One region of the Bacillus sp. ISL-35 genome, then DNA from elsewhere that is predicted to be linked to it. Evidence: riboswitches for the same ligand, from Rfam matches in the RefSeq annotation. Region 1 holds a riboswitch; each other region holds the start of a gene.
What was found. A riboswitch is a leader RNA that binds a small molecule or an ion and turns the genes downstream of it on or off. The one in region 1 is predicted to bind lysine.
Positions count from the first base shown of each region.

Region 2: another riboswitch for lysine. It lies ahead of J7E38_RS16650 (amidohydrolase); the one in region 1 lies ahead of J7E38_RS23260 (aspartate kinase).
Region 3: another riboswitch for lysine. It lies ahead of J7E38_RS08480 (Na+/H+ antiporter NhaC family protein); the one in region 1 lies ahead of J7E38_RS23260 (aspartate kinase).

Region 1 is NZ_JAGGQK010000028.1:41,816-49,311, reverse strand. Features, by position in the region: gene J7E38_RS23285 (glycosyltransferase family 2 protein) at 1-620, shown strand, start outside; gene J7E38_RS23280 (hypothetical protein) at 671-1,423, shown strand; gene J7E38_RS23275 (FTR1 family iron permease) at 1,459-2,388, shown strand; gene J7E38_RS23270 (glycosyltransferase family 39 protein) at 2,482-3,942, shown strand; gene uvrC (excinuclease ABC subunit UvrC) at 3,958-5,730, shown strand; lysine riboswitch at 5,800-5,976, shown strand; gene J7E38_RS23260 (aspartate kinase) at 6,136-7,368, shown strand.
Region 2 is NZ_JAGGQK010000012.1:30,923-38,418, forward strand. Features, by position in the region: gene J7E38_RS16650 (amidohydrolase) at 1-1,598, opposite strand, end outside; lysine riboswitch at 1,751-1,928, opposite strand; gene J7E38_RS16655 (nuclease-related domain-containing protein) at 2,038-2,943, shown strand; gene J7E38_RS16660 (GntR family transcriptional regulator) at 3,685-4,413, shown strand; gene gntK (gluconokinase) at 4,406-5,941, shown strand; gene J7E38_RS16670 (GntP family permease) at 6,066-7,412, shown strand.
Region 3 is NZ_JAGGQK010000004.1:510,245-517,740, reverse strand. Features, by position in the region: gene J7E38_RS08495 (M23 family metallopeptidase) at 1-140, shown strand, start outside; gene J7E38_RS08490 (methionine/alanine import family NSS transporter small subunit) at 366-470, opposite strand; gene J7E38_RS08485 (sodium-dependent transporter) at 470-1,981, opposite strand; gene J7E38_RS08480 (Na+/H+ antiporter NhaC family protein) at 2,230-3,816, opposite strand; lysine riboswitch at 3,953-4,137, opposite strand; gene yunB (sporulation protein YunB) at 4,204-4,962, opposite strand; gene J7E38_RS08470 (HD-GYP domain-containing protein) at 5,050-6,159, opposite strand; gene J7E38_RS08465 (YunC family protein) at 6,443-6,745, opposite strand; gene J7E38_RS08460 (bifunctional metallophosphatase/5'-nucleotidase) at 6,814-7,496, opposite strand, start outside.

The sequences.
Region 1 (7,496 bases):
AAAAAGCAGGGGCAGACCATATCATCACCTTTGAAAAAAACCGCGGCCTGGGTGCCGCGGTCCGAAAGGGAATACAAGAGTGTTATAAGATGGGTGCAGATGTCGGTGTGATGATCGATGCAGATGGAGAATATCCGGCATGGCAAATTCCTGATATCGTCAAACCAATCTTGACTGGTGAAGCAGATTATACGATGGGCTCAAGATTTATGGGCACAATAAAAGGAATGAAATTTCACCGCAGGATGGGGAATTATTTTTTCACATTTTTGCAAACCTTATTATTGAGAAAATGGCTTTTTGACGGACAATCAGGAATGAGGGCGTTTTCGAGGCAGGTCCTTAAACATGCGGAAATCATCCATGATTACAATTATGCGCAAGTATTGACGCTGAACCTTGTCCGAAAAGGCTTCAGGGTGCTTGAGGTGCCGATCCAATACCGGGTGAGGACAACAGGAACATCCTTTATTTCGTTTAAAAAATATATGACGAATGTGGTTCCTGCCGTCTATCGAGAAATGTCCAGGCCGGTATCAAAGCTCGCTGGAGAAGAGATATATCAACGTAAAAGCAGTGAAAATAGTGACAAAAAGGTGACGGTTATCAAATATGATTGACATTCATAATGATAATCATTATCATTATCATTGTAGGAGGGAAACAACAAATGAAAAGAGCTATATTTTTTTGTTTTTCATTGATATTGATTCTCATTAGCATTCCGCTGTCTGCCAGCGCGTATTCATATGGGGATCCCAATGAAGAAAAAGTTGCAGAAGTTTACAAGGAAATGCAATTGAAACTGGATGAGAACCCTCCGAATTTCTCAGCGGCTAAATCCCTGTTCGGAACAGTCAAGGAAGAAATCGACATGCATATGGGAACTGAGCCAGGGGAAGTCATCATGAAAAGTCTGAATGATGAAGATAAAGAAGCAGCCATTGAGAATATGGAAAAACTCCTCGTATTAAATGTAGCGAGAAGGCTTGAAAGCATCGAAAAGAATTTTGAGGAATTTGACAATTCCAAAAAGCTCCTTGCAAAAGGATTTGCTACATATCAGGCATTATCGCCTAAGGTGGAAGCACAAAATGCAGAAGTGGATCAACAGATCAAAGCTGATTTTGATGCTGCACTGGAAGCATTGGGGAATCCCGGATTGTTTGGAGTCGGGAAAAAACCATCTGACATCGAGACTTTTAAAGAAAAAAAAGAAGCAATCCTCGATTCATTACAAAAGGAGTTCAATCTTGCCAGCCTGGAAGTAGGTCACTTTGCTGAAAGTGCAACTGAACAAGAAGGTACAGGCAAAAAGGATTGGACGGATTTATCGAATTTCCGCAACTGGATTCCAATCATCATCATCATTGGAGTGATTGCGGCAGTAGTGGCCATTGGCATTAAGAGAAGAAGATCATAAATTTTGATGACACCTTGGAGAGGGGAGAATCAGCAATGGAAGTTCAAGCGTTATTGATTACTTTTCGTGAAGTATTGGAAGCGTTGTTAATTATCGGGATCATCACAACCTATCTAAAGAGGATGGATCATTCCAAGTATACGAAATATGTGTGGCTGGGTGCAGGCCTAGCTGTCCTGGCAAGTATCGGGGTAGCGATCCTGTTCCAGGTCGTGTTCACCGGATTCGCCGCAATGGGCAGCGAGATTTACCTGAAGATTGGAATTATGATTGTATCAACGGTCCTTCTGACCCAGATGGTATTTTGGATGGCGAGCCACAGCAAGAACCTTAAAGGCAATATGGAAGGGAAAATGAATAAATTCATCTCGACAGGCAATATTGTCGGCATGGTCATCCACTCATTCCTCGTTGTCTTGCGTGAAGGAATCGAGACGGTTTTCTTCTTTGCAGCGATCACTGGCGGAAACATCGGTGCTGCAATGCAGGGATGGGGAGCGATTACCGGAACACTGATTGCTGTAGTCGTATCCTACATGTTCTTCAAGGGAACAATGAAGGTAAACCTGAAGACATTCTTCCAGATCACTGGAGCATTCATCATCCTGATTTCAGCCGGTTTGCTTGTACAGGCAATCTCGATGATGCAGGACATTAACCTGATTGGAAGCGTCATGTACCACGTTTACGATATTACATGGCTGCTGCCTGAACACCCGATTGATTATGCCCACTATCTACGCGACAACGGTGTAGCACCGCTTATCTCTGGTGATGTCGGAATCTTCCTGAAGGCGTTGTTCGGATATTCATCGATGCCATCCATTGAGGAAGTCATCGCGTATATTGGCTATTTTGCGGCAATCTTCCTGCTGACATCATCAAAAAGCACCAAGAAGCAGCAGTCTGCTGAAAAAACGGCCGAAGCAAAGCAGGTCAATGTATTGAATCCACAGGTAAAATAAAAGCTTGAGGTATAAATCTCCTCTCTCCAGAAAAAGTACAGGGAAATTCCTTGTACTTTTTTCATACGTAAAAACAAAGTTGGTGTTTGGACCATGAATTTCACGAAACTAAACAAAACCATCATTTCTGGGTTCAGTTTGCTTGCCATCCTTTATGTTTTCATGACTCAGCTTGGCAATCTGAATCCCTTCGTCTCTTCCTGGGATCAGGTCGATTTTGCCCTTGCGCTTGACCGCTTCGATTTAAGGGCGATGCAACCACATTTTCCCGGCTATCCTTACTTCATTTTAGGAGGATTGCTCACGGAAAATTTCGTGCAAAATCCAGGACAGGCGTTGGTGGCATTCAATGTACTCGTATATGCGAGCTCGATCCTGCCTGTATACCTGCTGGCCTCAAAAATCGTTTCAAAGCAAAGTGCCGTTCTTGTCGCTGCCGCCATTTACACGGCTAGCTACCCTCTGATTATCGTCAATCAGCCGATGTCTGAAGGTGCTGCACTTGCCGCATTCTGGTGGTTCTTCTGGAGCATAACAGCAGCAGAGTCAAAACCTTCAGGGAAATGGATGCTCCTTCCCCTGTTTCTATTCAGTGTGCTGCTGGGGATCAGATTGAGTTATATCCCGATGGGAATTGGCCTCATTTATCTTTTTTATAAAAAATGGACAAAACAGGAGCTTACTTTTCCGGGTATGATCAAACTTGCGGTCATCGCCGGCCTGTTCCAGCTGATTTGGGTCGGCGGACTGATTCTAACCGAGGGAAGCATCGCCAACTTCCTCGAGCTTGCATTCGGATTCACCGGCGGGCATTTTCAGGAATGGGGAGGCACCTCGGCATCGAATGAACTTTCCTTTTTTGCAAGACTGAAGGCATTCTTGTTTACCAACATTTTGTGGTGGGGAATATTTTCACGAACAACTGTTTTGATGGTATTATATATAGTTATTGGCAGCATTATTTTATTGCCGTCTCGCAAAAGCGGGATTTTCAAGGAAAGCAGTGTCCAATTAAGTCTATTGCTGATGCTGGCTTATGGAGGCTGGGCGCTTTTTGCCCAGAATATCGACAAGCCGAGACATATATTGCCCGTGGCGCTGCTGATTGTATTTTTTTGCTTGCTTGTCTTTTTTAAAAAAAGAGCAGAGGGCTTAACACGCTATCTAGCTCTTGCCGTAATCATTGCCCAGGCAATTGTTTCATCAAGCTATGTGCAGGAACAGGCTGAGTCATCACCTGCTGTCTACCAGCTCGCGCATTATCTCGAAGGGCAGCCTGATGATTTTGTCCTGTATACATGGGAGGAAACAAGGGTGCTGCAGTTCCTGGGAATGCACTATCCCCATAAAAGAATCTACACCTATGAGATTTTTTTTCATGACCAGGGATTATATGAAGGAAAAACGATTTATTTAACAAATAGTGTAATAGACGGCTTCCGCTCCCAGGGAATCTATCCTCGCGGGAAGCTTGAAAAAGTAAAAACATTTACATCTAATGAAATTTTCGACCCGGTCTATCATGAGATTGTTTTATATAAATGGACACCGTAACAGGAGGTGAATGACATGAATGAGCAAATCAGAAATAAGCTTGCGCTTCTCCCTGCGCAGCCAGGATGTTATTTAATGAAGGACAGGCAGGGAACCATCATTTATGTGGGAAAAGCCAAGGTTTTAAAAAACAGGGTGCGCTCTTATTTTACCGGATCGCATGACGGCAAGACGCTCAGGCTTGTGAATGAAATCGAGGATTTTGAGTATATTGTCACCTCCTCCGATATGGAAGCCCTGCTTCTTGAAATCAATCTGATCAAAAAACATGACCCGAAATATAATATCATGCTCAAGGATGACAAGAGCTATCCCTTTATCAAGCTGACTGCAGAGCGGCATCCAAAGCTGATCATTACCCGAAAGGTCAAAAAAGACAGTGGCAAATATTTTGGACCATATCCGAACGTCCAGGCAGCGAATGAAACGAAGAAGCTGCTCGACAGGATTTATCCGCTCAGGAAGTGCTCGACACTGCCAGACCGCGTCTGTCTCTATTACCATATGGGCCAATGTCTGGCACCCTGTGTCAAGGACGTCAGCAAGGAAGAGTACAAGCAGATTACCGATGAAATCACGAAATTCCTGAATGGCGGTTACAAGGAAATCAAGGTTGATTTGACGGAAAAAATGGCTGCCGCTGCCGAAGAACTTGATTTTGAGAGGGCAAAGGAGTTCCGCGACAAGATTGCACATATCGAAGCAACAATGGAAAAGCAGAAGATGACCACGACAGACTTTACCGACCGTGATGTGTTTGGCTATGCCGTCGATAAAGGCTGGATGTGTGTTCAGGTATTTTTTATCCGCCAGGGGAAATTGATTGAAAGGGAAGTTTCAATGTTCCCAATCCATAATGAACCTGAAGAAGATATTCTCACATATCTTGGCCAATTTTATTCGAAAAATGAGCATTTCAAGCCAAAGGAGATACTGGTGCCCGAAAGCGTCGATCTCGAATTGGCTGAGGGGCTGCTTGGCGTAAAAGTCCTCAAGCCCCAGCGCGGCAAGAAAAAAGAGCTTGTCCACCTGGCTTCAAAAAATGCCCGTATCGCCCTTCAAGAAAAGTTCTCCTTGATCGAGCGCGATGAGGAAAGGACCATCAACGCAGTGGAGAACCTTGGGAAACAAATGGGGATTTATACACCGCATCGGATCGAATCATTTGATAACTCTAATATCCAGGGGACTGACCCGGTTTCGGCGATGATCGTATTCATTGATGGAAAACCCGAGAAAAGGGAGTACCGGAAATATAAAATCAAATCAGTGAAAGGGCCGGATGACTACGAGTCAATGAGGGAAGTCGTTCGCCGCCGGTATACCCGTGTTTTGAGAGAGGGTTTGCCGCTGCCGGATTTGATCATCATCGATGGCGGGAAAGGGCATATCGAGTCCGCCAGGGATGTCCTGGAGAATGAATTAGGTCTTGATATTCCGATAGCCGGTCTGGCCAAGGATGATAAGCACAGGACTTCTCAGCTGCTTTATGGCAATCCGTTGCAGGTGATCGAATTGCCGCGGAACAGCCAGGAATTTTACCTGCTGCAAAGGATTCAGGATGAGGTGCACCGCTTTGCCATCACCTTCCACCGCCAGCTGAGAGGCAAAAGCGCTTTCCAATCGATCCTCGATGATATTGCAGGCATTGGTGAGAAGCGCAAGAAAGCATTGCTGAAGCATTTCGGATCAGTTAAAAAAATGCGTGAAGCCTCTATTGAGGAATTGAGTGCAGCCGGGCTGCCGGCGAATGTTGCGCAGGAACTATATCAGAAATTACAGGATTAAGGTAGCAATCTATTTTTTTGTATGCTATAATGATAAAAATTTCATATTGCTATCACTTTAGAGTATTAAAGTGAAGATAGAGGTGCAAGCTTCAAGAGTAAAAGTCCGGAGAATTATAGGATTCGAGGAAGGCTTTGAAAGGGGATGCTTGCCGAAGTGGGGAGATGCCTATCCATTTTCTCGCTGGTCCTTCGTTGAATAAACGCTGGATTGTCAAGATTGCCATCTTGGAGTGCTATCTCATGTTGCAGCGTATATAGACGTTTATTAAGCAATGGGAGCCACTTCCATTGCTTTTTCTGTTTTTACGGCTCTTTTTTTAAAAGGCACGGGGAAAATACATATGCGGATAAGCCATGAAGCTCTTACAGAGGCAAAATACTGAAAAAGAGGCAGGGGAAACTTATGGGATTGATTGTACAGAAATTCGGCGGAACATCGGTTGGCAGTGTTGAGAAAATCAGGAATGCTGCCTCAAGGACAGCAGAAGAATTGAAGAACGGCAATAATGTCGTCGTAGTCGTATCAGCAATGGGCAAGACGACTGACCATCTTGTCGACATGGCGAACGATATTTCCAAGGCGCCATCCAAAAGGGAAATGGATATGCTTTTGACGACGGGAGAGCAAATCACCATCGCGCTTTACTCGATGGCTCTTGCACAAAGTGGCATAGAGGCCGTTTCATTTACAGGCTGGCAGGCTGGAATCAAGACTGAAGCCATCCATGGAAACGCCCGGATTATCGATATTGACACAGACAGGATTTCCAAAGAACTAGAGTCAGGAAAGATCGTTATTGTCGCTGGATTCCAGGGAGTAACGGATGACGGTGAAATCACGACACTTGGACGAGGCGGATCAGATACGACAGCTGTCGCGCTTGCAGCCGCATTGAAGGCTGACAAATGCGATATTTATACAGATGTAACAGGCGTGTTTACGACCGATCCAAGATTTGTGAAAAGCGCAAGGAAGTTACTGAGCGTTTCTTATGACGAGATGCTTGAGCTGGCGAACCTGGGAGCAGGTGTGCTCCACCCGCGTGCGGTCGAATTCGCCAAGAATTACGGGTTGCCGATTGAAGTAAGATCCAGCATGGAAAAAGAAAGAGGCACGATCATCGAGGAGGAGAATGAAATGGAACAAAATCTAATTGTACGCGGAGTAGCATTTGAAGACCAGATCACAAGAGTTTCAGTCTTGGGAGTAAGCACTTCATTAAAAGGGCTTTCCACGATCTTCACAACACTGGCGCAAAATCATATCAACGTGGATATTATCGTCCAGAGCCGCACAGAAGCAGGATTAGCCAATATTTCGTTCTCCATCAAGAGCAACGACCTTTCAGAGGCACTTGACGTATTGGAACGCAATAAAGAAACATTGAACTACCAGGCCGTCGAATCAGAAACAGGCCTTTCCAAGGTATCGATCGTCGGATCAGGCATGGTCTCAAATCCAGGTGTAGCCGCGAAGATGTTCGAAGTCCTCGAAGGAAACGGCATCCAGGTAAAGATGGTAAGCACATCAGAAATCAAAGTTTCCACAGTCGTAAACGAAAAACAAATGGTCCATGCCGTCGAATCATTGCATGAAGCATTCGAGCTTTATTCAGGAGCGGTTAAGACGAACTAAGAGATTTATTTTATTGCTTTCCTGGGTGTACTCCAGGAAAGCTTTTTTATCAGATATATTGACGCTGACCCGTGTTCGGTTGAAAGAAAGCTATCAAGTCCATCTGTATGTGCCCGTGAGAAGGAAAA
Region 2 (7,496 bases), on a different contig from region 1:
GAGAGACTGCGATACTTGATTTCCCCGCCGATGATGGTCATGTCGATGTTCATGGATAATAATTCGTCTGGGTCGGCCATTTCAAATGGGTTTGCTGAATACACAGTCATATCCGCAAATTTTCCGCGGGCAATCGTGCCTTTGACTGTCTCTTCATTCGTCGGATAGGCTCCGAGTTCGGTGAACAGGCGGAAGGCATCCACCATGGACAGCTTCTGTTCCGGCACATACCCCTCATGCGTTTCACCCGGCTTTTTGCGTGTCACTGCCGCATGGATTCCGAGAATCGGATCGACCGGTTCTACTGGCGCATCCGAGCCGCCAGCACAAATCACGCCAGCCTCCATCAACGTTTTCCACGCGTAGGAAAGCTTGATCCGCTTTTCGCCAAGTCGTTCCTGGACCCATGGGAAGTCACTCGCAAGGAAACGCGGCTGAATATCAGCAATCCTGCTATGTGACTTGAGGCGTGGAATCAGCTCCTCCCTTAAAACCTGAGCGTGAATCAAACGGTCACGATAGGCCGCAGCCGGGAACCGATCGAGCACATCCAGGATATTCTCCAAGGCCTGGTCTCCAATTGTATGGACGGCAATCGGCATGTCCAGATCACGCGCCCCTTTTACGATTTCATATAGCTGTTCCTGGTCATACATCGCATCGCCGTAATGTCCCGGCGCATCGCTATATGGTTCCGACAGGAGCGCAGTTCTACGGCCAAACGCTCCATCTGCAAAAATCTTCACCGCGCCTATTTGCAGCGTATCATTGCCGTAACCTGTGTACATTCCCGCTTCTTTTAAGTTTGGTAAAAACTCATGATTGATCAGCAGATTGCTTCGGAGGCCAAGCTGCTCCCCATTTAACAGCTCATTGAAAAGATTCCACGTTTTTTCAAGCCCGCCGAGATATAGCGGATCATTCGTATGAACACTTGTCAGCCCCTTACTGATCGCAAATTGCATCGTCTGGCGCATCGCTTTTTTCCAGTCGTCATAGGAGCGCTCGGGAATATACTGCCTAACAAGATTGGCCGCTGACTCCAGGAACAATCCAGTCGGCTGCTTCGTAAGTTCGTCCAGTACAATCGTGCCGCCCTCCGGAACACTCATGCCCGGATGATAGCCGCTCACTTCCAGCGCCTTGCTGTTGACCAGCGTCGCATGCAGGCAAGTTCTTGTTAAAAATAACGGGTTGGCCGGCGCGGCATAATCCAGCTCCTTGATGGTCGGAATCCTTCCGTCGGTAAAAAGGTTCTCATCCCAGCTTGAGCCGACAATCCATTCACCTGGCTCAAGCTGATCAGCCTTCTGCTTTATTTTTGCCAGCATTTCATGCCTTGAAGTGATTCCGACAAAATCGAGATTGATAAAACTATCCGCCATGATCGATAAGTGAAGATGGCTATCGATCAGACCAGGAGTGGCTGTTTTCCCTTCAAGGTCGATGATCTGTGCCTGGCTGCCCCATTGGAGCACCATATCCGCGGATGATCCCATATCAATGAAGCGGCCATTTTCAATGACCACAGCTTGTACAATTGGGTTTAGTGAATTGAATGTATAGATGGTTCCATTTTTGTAGATGGTTCTCAAGATGATTCTCTCCTTTTTCGTAAAATGAAAAGCCAGGAGAGGCACATGCCCGGGAGTGGAGTTTAATAGAAGGAATGGAGGAAAAGTTCTTGTCTATAAAAAGCAACGACAGAAATAATCGGTCATTGCTTTTACAATACACGTTATCTCCCATTTCGATCAGTAGTTCTCCATGCGCCAATTCAAGCATGACAGTCTGCTCCTTGTTCAGAAAGCATCCCAGCAGTAACCAGTCTGACCCTGGCCACGCTTCGGCAAACAACCCTTCCAGCCACCATCATTGATGTCATACTCCGATGGCCTACTAATGTTGTCTGCTCCTCTACCTCACCGATCTGATAAGATCATATAAAATTAGCTTAATAGTACCATAAATGCCCCAGAATGTTCACTGATTTTTACTTTGGATTCTTTTAAAATGAAGGGAGAAAGGAAGTGGACTATGATACTAAAAGAACGGACCAAACCAGAAGAGTTGGAAATTTTACTGGCATTAAAGCCCCGAATGGAGCTGGAAGAGAAAGTTTTGACGAACCTTTTTACAATGGAGAAAGGCTATGAAGGAGAAGTGCAATTTGACCACTGGTTCACGAACTACCGAGTGGAGAGTTTAATTATCAACGACCTTTTACTGGAAGTGAATGGCACCCTCTTTCAAATCGATTCCCTCGTGATCACCCAGGACCGGATTCACCTTTTTGAGGTGAAGAATTTAGAAGGCGATTATTATTTGGATGGAGACAAATTTAAAACCGCCGCTGGTGCCGAAACCAAAAATCCCCTCCACCAGCTAAGCCGCGCCGAATCCCTGCTGAAACAACTGCTGAAGAATCTCGGATTCTACATCCCTCTCGAACCACACCTCGTGTTCATCAACCCGGAATTCACCCTTCTGCAAGCACCACTGAAGTCACCCATTGTTTTGCCAACCCAATTGAACCGCTTTATGGATAGGATGAACAGAACCTCATCAAAACTAACAAACAAACATACCAAACTGGCGGAGGCACTAATGTCATTGCATATCAAGAAATCTCCGTTTACCAGAGTGCCGGGTTATGAATTTGATAGGTTGAGGAAAGGGGTTATTTGTGAGGAGTGTGGGGGGTTTTTGGAGAGTTTTGATCGTCAAAGGATTATTTGCAGTAATTGCGGGTCCAGGATTAATGTTGATGCTTTGGTGTTGCAAACTGTCAAAAGTTATAAGATCCTCTTTCCCGACCAAAAAATAACCACAACAGCCATTTTTGAATGGGGGGATGGTACCCTGCCTAAGAGAGCCATAAGAAGGGTCTTGCAGAAATACCTCTCAGTTAAAGGTGAGTGGATTTCTACTCATTATGAATGATCATTTAGAGCTCGAAAGATTGCTACAACTCTTTCGGGCTCTTTTTAATGTGACGATAATCTTCGTTACTACTATTTTATCCGCACATTATTCTCTTTATTGTGACGATAATCTTCGTCACTCCCGTTTTATCCGCTCATTATTCCTTTTATTGTGACGATAATTTTCGTCACTCACGTTTTATCCGCACATTATTCCCTTTAATGTAACGATAATCTTCGTCACCCCTGTTTTATCCGCACATTATTCCTTTTATTGTGACGATAATTTTCGTCACCCCTGTTTTATCCGCTCATTATTCCTTTTAATGTGCCGATAATCTTCGTCACTCTCGTTTTATCCGCTCATTGTTCTCTTTATTGTAACGATAATCTTCTTCACTCCTGTTTTATCCGCACATTATTCTCTTTAATGTAACGATAATTTTCGTCACCCCCTGTTTTATCCGCTCATTATTCCCTTTAATGTAACGATAATCTTCTTCACTCCTGTTTTATCCGCTCATTAAGTACTTTTATGCGACGATGATTTGTGCTGCTCCTTTTTTATAGCCACCTTCACTTTATTTATGTGATCGTTATTTTTAAAAACTACAGTAAATGCGTTAAACCAAATCTCCTATAAAGAATGAAACCAACCCAATCTGGCAAAATAATCATAATAGAAAACGCTTGCAATATTTTAAATTCGTTTTATAATACTTGTATACAAGTATACTTGATTAACCAGGAAGGTGAGGAAATGACCGAAAACAATGAATTTCTTTATCCTCAAAAATGGCTTTCGAAGGCGTCGACCGGTGATCGTGTTGCGAGTGAGCTGCGGATGCAGATTATTTCGGGAATGATTGAAAGCGGTGCCACCCTTTCGGAAAACAAATTGGCTGCGGACTTTGGGGTCAGCCGCTCACCCATTCGTGAAGCGCTGAAAATCCTCGCAGCGGAAAACTTGATTCGCCTGGAAAGAATGGGCGCTGTGGTCATTGGCTTGACTGAAAAGGATGTTGAAGAGATTTACGACGTCCGCTTATTGATTGAATCATTTGTTTTTGAACGTCTTATGAAAATAGATACATCAAACCTGGTCACCGAGTTAAGCAAAATTCTCGAAATGATGAAAATTGCCATCAAGTACAAGGATGCAGACGAGTTCAGCCTCCAGGATGTGCTCTTCCATGAAACGATCATAAGGGCCATCAACCATTCCTATATCAGAATGATCTGGGATAACACGAAACCGGTAATGGAAGCGTTCATTCTTTTATCGATGCGTGCAAGGATCGCAGAAAAGTATGAAGACTTCGACCGGATTATCGAGAATCATGAGCTTTATATTGAAGCCATCAAAACGAAGAATCGCGAACTGATGATTAAATCCTTACACCAAAATTTTGATGATGTTCAAGGTAAAGTTGAAGACCTTTGGATATCGCAGCAAACGCTTTCCAAGGGAGTTGAAAAAAATGACTGAGTACATGCTGGGAGTCGATATCGGCACCACTAGCACCAAGGCTGTTTTATTCAGTGAAAAAGGTGAAGTCATCCAGCAGGAGAACATTGGCTACCCTCTTTATACGCCGGATATTTCAACAGCTGAGCAAGATCCTGAAGAAATTTATATGGCGGTCCTGACTGCCATCACAAAAATCATGAAGCACCATCAGCAAAAAAAGCTGGCGTTCATTTCCTTCAGCAGCGCAATGCATAGTGTCATCGCGATTGATGATAATGATGAGCCGCTGACACCGTGCATCACCTGGGCGGATAACCGCAGTGAAGCATGGGCGCACAAAATCAAAGCAGAGCTGAATGGGCATGAAATTTACAAGCGCACAGGAACACCGATCCATCCGATGTCGCCATTAAGCAAGATTACCTGGATCGTGAACGACCGTCCCGAAATTGCCGTTAAAGCGAAAAAATACATCGGCATCAAGGAATTCATTTTTAAAAAGTTCTTTGACCAATATGTGGTGGATCACTCGCTTGCATCGGCGATGGGAATGATGAATCTTAAAAAGCTTGACTGGGATGAAGAGGCCCTTCAACTTGCGGGAATCAGCAAAAACCAATTATCCGAGCTTGTACCTACCACAAAAGTTTTCACGGGTATCAATCCTGAAATTGCGAAGCAACTCGGAATTGATCCGCAAACTCCTTTCGTCATCGGCGCGAGTGATGGTGTCCTTTCCAACCTCGGCGTGAATGCGATTGGCAAAGGTGAAATCGCGGTCACGATTGGGACGAGCGGTGCAATCCGCACGATCATCGACCAGCCGCAAACCGATGAAAAAGGCCGGATTTTCTGTTACGCACTCACCGAAAACCACTGGGTCATCGGCGGCCCTGTCAATAATGGCGGGATGGTCCTTCGCTGGATCAGGGATGAATTAGCAGCATCCGAAGTCGAGACGGCAAAACGCCTCGGAATCGACCCTTACAATGTGTTAACGAAAATCGCGGAGCGTGTAAGGCCTGGATCAGAAGGATTGCTGTTCCACCCATACCTCGCCGGCGAACGGGCTCCATTATGGAATCCTGATGTCCGCGGATCGTTCTTCGGACTGACGATGTCTCATAAAAAAGAGCACATGATCCGTGCAGCATTAGAAGGGGTTATTTTCAACCTATATACCGTGTTTTTAGCGCTCACTGAAGCGATGGAAAGCCCGGTTACAAGAATCCAGGCTACCGGCGGTTTTGCAAGGTCAGATGTTTGGCGCCAGATGATGTCCGACATATTCGACCTTGAGGTGGTCGTGCCTGAAAGCTATGAAAGCTCATGCCTTGGCGCCTGCATCCTCGGGCTTTATGCCACTGGAAAAATCGATTCCTTTGAAGTCGCTTCCGAGATGATTGGCAGCACTCACAAACATACTCCAGTTGAAGAGACAGCAAAGGAATACAGGCAGCTTGTACCGATTTTCATCAGCTTATCACGAGCACTGGAACAAGATTATTCAAGAATTGCAAACTATCAAAGAAGCTTAATTAAATAAGGGAACTTTTATCCCAAGAAGCTTTATTAAATAAGGGGTCATCTGATCCCCGCACAAAATTGTTAGCGCTTTATTTTACAAACCGTTAAATGCGGAAATACAGACATCTTAGGGGGAAATTACAATGCCATTGGTTATTGTAGCAATTGGTATCTTAGCATTACTATTGTTGATCATGGGTCTTAAATTAAATACTTTTGTCTCTTTGATTATTGTTTCATTCGGTGTTGCCTTAGCACTTGGTATTCCATTGGAAGAGGTTGTTAAAACTATTGAAGCTGGTTTGGGCGGAACGCTTGGCCACCTGGCACTGGTCTTCGGTCTTGGTGCGATGCTTGGTAAATTAATCGCTGATTCGGGCGGCGCACAGCGAATTGCAATGACGCTTGTAAACCGATTTGGTGAAAAGAACATCCAATGGGCTGTTGTTGTGGCTTCATTCATTATCGGTATTGCCCTGTTCTTCGAAGTAGGTTTAGTCCTATTGATTCCAATCGTTTTTGCGATTTCAAGAGAATTAAAGGTTTCAATTCTGTATCTTGGTATTCCGATGACGGCTGCTTTATCTGTCACACACGGCTTCCTGCCTCCTCACCCTGGTCCAACTGTTATCGCTGGTGAGTTTGGCGCAAACATTGGTGAAGTATTACTTTACGGTTTTATCATTGCTATTCCAACTGTTATTCTTGCAGGACCTGTTTTCACGAAACTTGCTAAAAAGCTTGTCCCTGAATCATTCACAAAAACAGGAAGCATTGCTTCATTAGGCGAACAAAAGACCTTCAAACTTGAAGAAACACCTGGCTTCGGCATCAGTGTTTTCACAGCATTGCTACCTGTTATTTTAATGTCTATTGCAACAATCATTACCTTGCTTCAAAAAACAATGGGCTTTGAGGATAATAGTTTCCTAGCTGCAATCCGATTCATCGGTGACGCTGGTACTTCTATGACGCTATCTCTACTTTTCGCGATTTATTCAATGGGAATCGCGCGTAACATTCCAATCAAGACGGTTATGGACTCTTGCGCAACAGCCATCTCACATATCGGCATGATGCTGTTGATCGTCGGCGGAGGCGGTGCCTTTAAGCAAGTATTGATCACGGGCGGTGTTGGTGACTATGTAGCTGAGCTTTTCAACGGCACTTCACTATCACCGATCCTGCTTGCCTGGATCATCGCAGCCATCCTGCGTATCGCTCTTGGTTCTGCAACTGTTGCTGCTTTGACTACTGCTGGACTCGTTATTCCAATGCTTGGAACAAGCGATGTTAACCTTGCCCTTGTTGTACTTGCAACCGGAGCAGGAAGCTTGATCGCGTCACACGTCAACGACGCTGGCTTCTGGATGTTCAAAGAATACTTCGGCCTGAGCATGAAAGAAACTTTCGCAACCTGGACATTGCTTGAATCAATCATTTCCATCGCTGGACTTGGATTCGTCCTCTTGCTTAGCCTATTTGTTTAAAAAATTGTGGCCAGCCCTATTGAAGGGGCTGGCCTTTTTAGTATTTCTACAACTAAAGTCTGAGTAAAATTCCTGCTTCTCTCT
Region 3 (7,496 bases), on a different contig from region 1:
CGGGAACAAGCGGAAAATTCCCGCCGCATCTTCATTACGGCATGTACAAGGACAATGGCTATACCGAATGGTCCTTCGATCCATACCCTCATTTGAAGTTATGGTCCAGGCAGGAACGAGCGAGACTCAGGAATAAGTAAGAAAGGTGCCCCACTTTTGGGGCTTTTTTTGAAAGCAGCGTGATTATTCCTACATTCAAACTTTTGCCACTCTCCTTGGTTTCAGACTGCCACATGAGTGTTCTGTGACCAAATTCTTTGCAAAATAGAACTCTCGCTGTACCTCAGTATAAAGACAAAAGGATCCGGAATGTACATTCCGGATCCTTCTTGTATAAGGCCATCACTTAGGATCGCCTGTGTATATTAAGATGAACGTGATTTTTTTGCTGCATGCAGCACGCTGACAACCAGGCCGCCCCAAATGATTCCAATTCCAAGTACCATCATTACGATTGAACTAGCATCCATTATTTAGAGACCCCCTCGTCTTGTGGAACTTCATGTAGAGTATTATCCCATTTCTTTACATACTTGAAAACAAATCCTACTAACAGTGCAGCGAATGCCACAAGCCAACCATAATAGAAGTTGAACGATTCCGGATAACCGCCATAGCTCGTTTTTAAATCAGTTAGGATGTTCATAACCATCATGATACCCAGAACAACAGGTGTGACGTATTTTAAACAAATATTCCACCAGCTGCCCAGCTGGATATCTGAAACAGCATCCGCATGGCTTCTTAAGTTGTTCAATTCCTTGGCAACCCAAGCTACTATGATGATTTCAACAAATCCGGCTGCAACTACACCATAGTTATTGATGAAAGCATCTACTGTGTCTAGGAAGTTAAGTCCGCCTTGAGTAGCAAAAAGGATTGAAATCAGAGCTGAAAGACCGCCTCCAATGACAACTGCTTTATTACGGGAAACATTGAACTTATCTTGAATCCCAGCTACATATGTTTCGACGATAGAAATTAGAGATGTTAATCCAGCTAGCGTCAAACTTACGAAGAATAAGACACCAAATGCCGCGCTGAATGCAGGCAGTTCATTTATAATCTGCGGGAAGACTGCAAACGCCAAAATGACTCCTTTGCTGACCACTTCGTCAATTGGCACTCCCTGCTGGCTTGCCATGAAGCCTAATGCTGCGAAGACTCCGATCCCAGCTAACACTTCGAATGATGAGTTAGCGAAGCCGGTAATAAATGCATTATTTGTGATATCAGATTTTTTTGGCAGATAACTTGAATAAGTAATCATGATTGCAAATGCAATGGATAAACTGAAGAAAATCTGCCCATATGCTGCTACCCAAACTTTTCCATTCAAGATTTGTCCCCAGTCAGGCTTGAAGAATGCATTGACTCCATCAATGGCTCCATCCAGGGTTAAAGCACGTACAACAATAATTAAGAATAAAATGACAAGTGTTGGAATAAATACTTTATTTGCTGCTTCAATACCCTTTTTAACACCTTTGAAAAGAATGCCAAGTGTGATTACCCATACAATAATCAATGGAACAAATACTCCAGGAACAAGGCTTCCAACATCTCCTGCATCTACTACTTTCAAGTAATCTCCAACAAGGAAAGTCAGTGGATCATCGCCCCACTGCTTGCTTAGAGAAAAATAGGCGTAAGACATAGCCCAGGCAATGATGACCGCATAATAGGTTGAGATGACAAATGAAATAGCCAATTGCCACCATCCAAGCCACTCTGAACCTTTCTTTAATTTCGCAAAGCTCAATGGTGAAGAACCACGATACTTATGGCCAATGGTGAATTCCATGATTAATAGCGGAATCCCTGCGGTTAGTAATGCGAATAGATATGGAAGGAAGAAGGCCCCTCCTCCGTTCTCATAAGCTACACCCGGGAAGCGCCAAATATTTCCCAACCCGACTGCCGAACCTACCGCGGCAAGAATGAAACCTGCCCTCGTGCCCCACTGTGGACGATTTTCCATTTTTAATCCCCCTTGCCTTCTAACCACCTGGAAAATATCGATGAATTAGAAAGTTTTATATTTTCAGATTATTTAGTCTAGAAATAGTATAGCTAGTTTTTTAGGGCTTGTCAAAATATTATTTGCGACATAATAAATTTTTTTCGATAAAATTTTCCCAACTATACTAAAACTCCTATTAATTAGGATTCTATTCCCACTATTTTAAAAATATGAAAAAAGCTGTCTGATTCCAGACAGCTTTTTCATTATTCTGCTAGATTTTCTTTCAGTACTTCTTCCTGGTTTGTTTTGCTTCCGAAGATGAACGCAAAAGCAACCAGCAGGATGGCTACTACTGCAAGTGCTGCGAGCGTGCTGCCTGTAAAACCGAGGACCAGGAAGCCGACAGCTGAAATCGCTGCTGAAATCAGCGCGTATGGCAGCTGAGTCATGACATGGTCCATATGGTGTGAACCAGCACCTGTTGATGAAAGAATCGTTGTATCAGAAATTGGCGAGCAGTGGTCTCCAAAAACCGCACCAGCAAGGACAGCTGCCAAAGCTGGCAAAAGAATTGTAATATCAGCTGCCGCTGCAATATCTCCTGCAATCGGAAGCAAGATTCCAAATGATCCCCATGATGTTCCTGTTGAGAAAGCCATGATACCGGCTACGAGGAACAGCAGGAATGGCAGGAAGGCAATATTGATGTTTGAGCTTTCAACGATACCTGCCAGATATTTACCTGTTTCAAGCCGGCCAATCAGGTCAACGATGACCCAGGCGAAGACGAGAATATAGATAGCCGGAAGCATTGATTTAATGCCCTCAGCAATACCTTTTCCAAAGACATTGGCATTGACTCCTTTTAATACAGCTGCCTGTCTGACAAAAAGAATCAAAGCTACAGCAAGACCCAACAATCCGCCAGTTACAAGAGACTTGGTGACATCTGTATTTTCAAAAATACCGAAAATGGTTACTTTTCCTTCAACAGCACTTGCGCCTGTCCATAGCATCATGCCTACTGTTCCAACGACAAGGGCAACAATCGGCCATACAAGGTCTCCAACAGTACCTTTCGTACTCGTTGGCAGATCATCCTTCAGTTCGCCTGGTACCGGCTTGTCCTGAGGAACAACAATTCCTTCCGTAATCGCAAGTTCCTCATGCTTTTTCATTGGACCAATTTCCACATTCCTAAGAGCAACAATGAAAACCATTGCCAATGCTGCAAGAGCATAGAAGTTCATTGGCACGATTTGCATGAACCCTGAGAACGCACTATATTCATTCACGCCGTGAGCAGCAAGGATTGTACCAATCAATGCAATGATGTAAGCACCCCAGCTGGAAATCGGAGAAATGACACACATTGGTGCTGAAGTTGAATCGATAATATAGGCCAGTTTTGCACGTGAAACCTTCTGGCGATCCGTGATTGGACGAGTGATCTGCCCTACAGCCAGTGCATTGAAATAATCATCAATAAAAATAATAATGCCAAGGAAAGCACCGACTAATTGAGCTCCAGCTCTTGTTTTGACACGCTTCATTGCCCATTCGCCGAACGCTCGGCTTCCTCCTGAAATAGAAATGAAGGCTGTAATTGTACCCAAAAGCAGCAAGAATAAAATGATGTATAAGCTATACGTGTTCAGTTCGCCATCCGCAATGACTATCGCCTTGGCAGCATCCCACACAATAGCGAATGTTTCAATGATATTAAAGTCAGCAAGCAAAAATGCTGCTGCGACGATGCCTGTCCCCAAAGACAATAGCACCCGCCTTGTGATCACTACCATCAAAATTGCCAATAATGGCGGCAGCAATGAAAAAATTGTGTTCTCCATTCTTTCTCCTCCTTGTTTTTGACAGGGGGGAAACATTTACATGAAAAGAGTTGTAGCCACTTTCTTAAAAAATAAAAAAGGACAACGATAGAGAACATTCTATCGCTGCCCTTAATAAGCAACTAGTGTCTCCATCACGATCTGTAGCTCCCCATTATGGATATACCTCCATAATGACAGTGATACTCTTGTTCAAAGTATCCCCAGCAATAAAAAATGTGACTCATCTTATCATTGCTTCGGCAAAATTCCCTTTCAACTGTGATCAACGTTGTCATCCTCACACAGCTTACTCTTTAATCCTGCGCCTCTACCCCATCGGAATGATGTGGTTTATTATTCAATTGATTTTATAATATAACAATATCGTTAACTTGACAACTATAATTATTCACCAGGCAATTGAATCGCTGGCGAAGTATTCCCGCCCCCATTGTAAAACTGCGGAACTTTTCCAGGATAGTAGAAGCTGCCAATCGGAATATTTTCCTGCACAGTCGCAATTTCCGTCGCAAAAGGAATAATGATTTGCACATTCACTTTTACCCTGACCGATACATTGATAAGGGTATTATTAATTCCATGCTCTTCAGTATCCCAGACGACATCTGCCGTCACATCGCCGATTGCATTGAACTTCACCGGAACCCTTGGCCCCATATTACCGAGCAGCGCATTGTTGGTCGCCTGACCCAAAGGAACATAATAAATGATTCCTTCTTCCCTGTCTTTTTCATCGGTCACGAGCTCGACATCTGATAACATCTCGAGAGAGGTAAGATTCCCTCTTTCCGCTTCTTTCAGGTTCATTTGTACAATATTAGTCGTTTCCGCTTTTACCCGATTGATGATTTCTGTGTTGAATTTCACCACAGTGGTTGTACCCCCATCCACCGGTACAAATTCAATCACTTTATCAATATCCATCCCGCTGGCTATTTTTTTGTTGATCGCCTTGTTGATAACCAGAGTCGCAATTTTTCTTGTCTGGGATTCAGCATATTTCATCAAAGTCGGTTCAAGTCCTTTATCGATGATCCAAAGTCCTGCTGCAGTGGAAAAGGAAAAAAACACGAATGTCAGCAGGAATACATACCTGAAAGGCAAGGGCCCTTTCCGAGGCAGCCGCCGGCCGAATTTTGCCAAAACAAATCCCCCCTCTAAAGCTATATGTATGCTTCAAAGGGGGGAACTAGCCTAATTACTTTGTCTTATACTATATTGATTTTCACTTTAATAATTCGCTGCGTACTCGTATTGTATGATCGTATCACAGCTGACAATCATCAGTGACAGATTTGATTTTAGATCCAGGTGGTATGGTTCCACTCTTTGCCCGTTATCCTCAAGAATTCGGACTACAGGACGCTCGCTCAAGCCGGGATTCTGTTGTACTACGACGCCTTTCCGGCCATCACTCAGGATCACTGTCAGGCCGACCGGATAGATCGCCACAGCCCGCCGGAAAGCGTCGACCACCTTCGGGTCAAACAAGCTGCCTGCACCCGAATAAAGAATTTCCAGGCCTTCATGAGGCAGCATTGCCGGCCGGTAGACCCGATTGGAGGTGACAGCGTCAAACACATCAGCTACACCGAGGATTTTACCGAATAAATGGATTTCATCCTCTTTCAGTCCACGAGGGTAACCTGCTCCATTCAAACGTTCATGATGCTGATATGCACAATGGGCAACAATCAGCGGGATAGTGGGAATATTCCTGAGCATCTGGAAGCCGTCCTCTGCATGCGCCTTGATGATCTGGAACTCTTCTGCAGTCAGCTTGCCTGGCTTGGATAAAATTTCTTCAGGGACCTTCATTTTTCCCACATCATGCAAAATCGCACCCAGACCGAGCTGTTCAAGTTCCTTCGGGGAGAGCTTCATTTCTATCCCGATCGCAAGGGAGTAAAGCGTTACGTTCAAGCTATGCGAAAAAATATAATGGTCATGCAGGAATACATCCGAAAGCAGGTTCAAAAGCTCTTTGCTGCTTTTTAATTCATCAAGTAAAGCAACAATCAGCTTCTTGAATTTCCTCGCCGATTTTTCCAGTACGAACGTTTGCGAGATCTTGGAATCCAGCTGAACTTGTTTGAAAGTTTCACCGATCGTCATGATCGCATTGACCCGCATTTCATCTGGTATCGAGTTCTTCACGATGATATCGTCGGTATCTGGATCTTTGATATAGATATAATCAATCCCAAACTCTTCAAGGCGGTTCAGCATCTTCCGCTCGAGCCTTACACCTACATTCAGCAGGATCTGGCCCTTGTCATTATAAATGGCTTTCCCGAGTAAAGCCCCTTCCTCTACCGATGTGGTGGCTACGAGTCTCATGTTCATTCCCACTTTATCTGTTAGTTGGCGGCTATATTTGCCTTATCATGAATTGAAGAAAAATTTACATAAAACGACAATATTTTCTTATATTCTATCACAATTGCAAATCATTGGGTCATTCGTTTTCATTTTTGAGTTGGGAAAAAACGAGCCCATTTTTGCATTCAATCATTATATCGGATTGAAAATTCACTTCTTTTACTGCTTCTGCAAATATTCACATGAAGTACACAAAAAAAGACAGCTCTTCAGGCTGTCTTTTTTTATGGCTTTATTCGAATTAATTCATAAGCAGCAAAGCTTCCTTGCCAATCATCCCTTTTGTGGCGCCAAGGTTCTCCGCCTCGAATGTGACGGACTCAAGCGGGGCTTCGAGCAATTCTTCAATCGTTTTCACGCCAACGGCTCTTCCTGCAATGACCTTCCTGCTCTTGAGCTTTTCATTGAGAAGCGCGACATCAAGGGCGCCGCACATTATATATCCTTTGTCGCCGGTAACGACAAGTAGGTTTGTCTTTGGCAATTTTACAGAAATACATAAAAATGTTCTGCCTTCTATTTCAATGGGTGACATATCGATCATGACCACAACTCCTCCCTTCAATCCCAATAACACTCTATGAAGATGGAAGGAAAAGCGTGATATTTTGATCAAATATTAATCGTCATATTTGAAAGCTTCCACTCGAGCAGATTGCGGAGAAACTCTGGCAGCCAGTATCGTTTTTCCTCAGCACGCTGGATTTCCGGAAAAAATCGGCCGAACGTGAACATATCGGGAATGGCGAGTAAGTAGTGCTTTTTTGCATCGATGAGCTCGCCATTGATGAACACTTGCTGGACATTGCCTTTTTGACGAAACTCAATCCCATCGTACTCCATGACACCCATCACGGTGCCGCGGAAGCCAAGTCCTTTTATCTGCAAATGGGGCCATGTTTCATCTCTTGTCTGAAGAAGCACTTCTTTCAGTTCCGCACCTGACATGTTGATGGTACAAGGATTGATCGGGTGCGGACAGATTTCAAGCAGGTCGAATCTCGTTACATCTCCCTGCTTTAGGCCCTTAAGAATCATGCCGGCATTCATGAAGGCGCAGTCCGCATCACACCACTCCCTTAAAGCCTGAACGAGCAGCCTTGCCAGTTCGGTATGCTGCATAGGGTCGGCTGTTAACTCAACAGGCAGGCTGGCAACCGGCTCACCCATCAAGTCTTTTCCTTCTAAGTAATAACCTGCAGCCATCTCCTTCTCGCCTTCTGCCTGGCCACCTTCATTCATATCATACAAGATGGCAGTTTTCTCTAGCACCTGCTTCGTATCGTGATCTAACT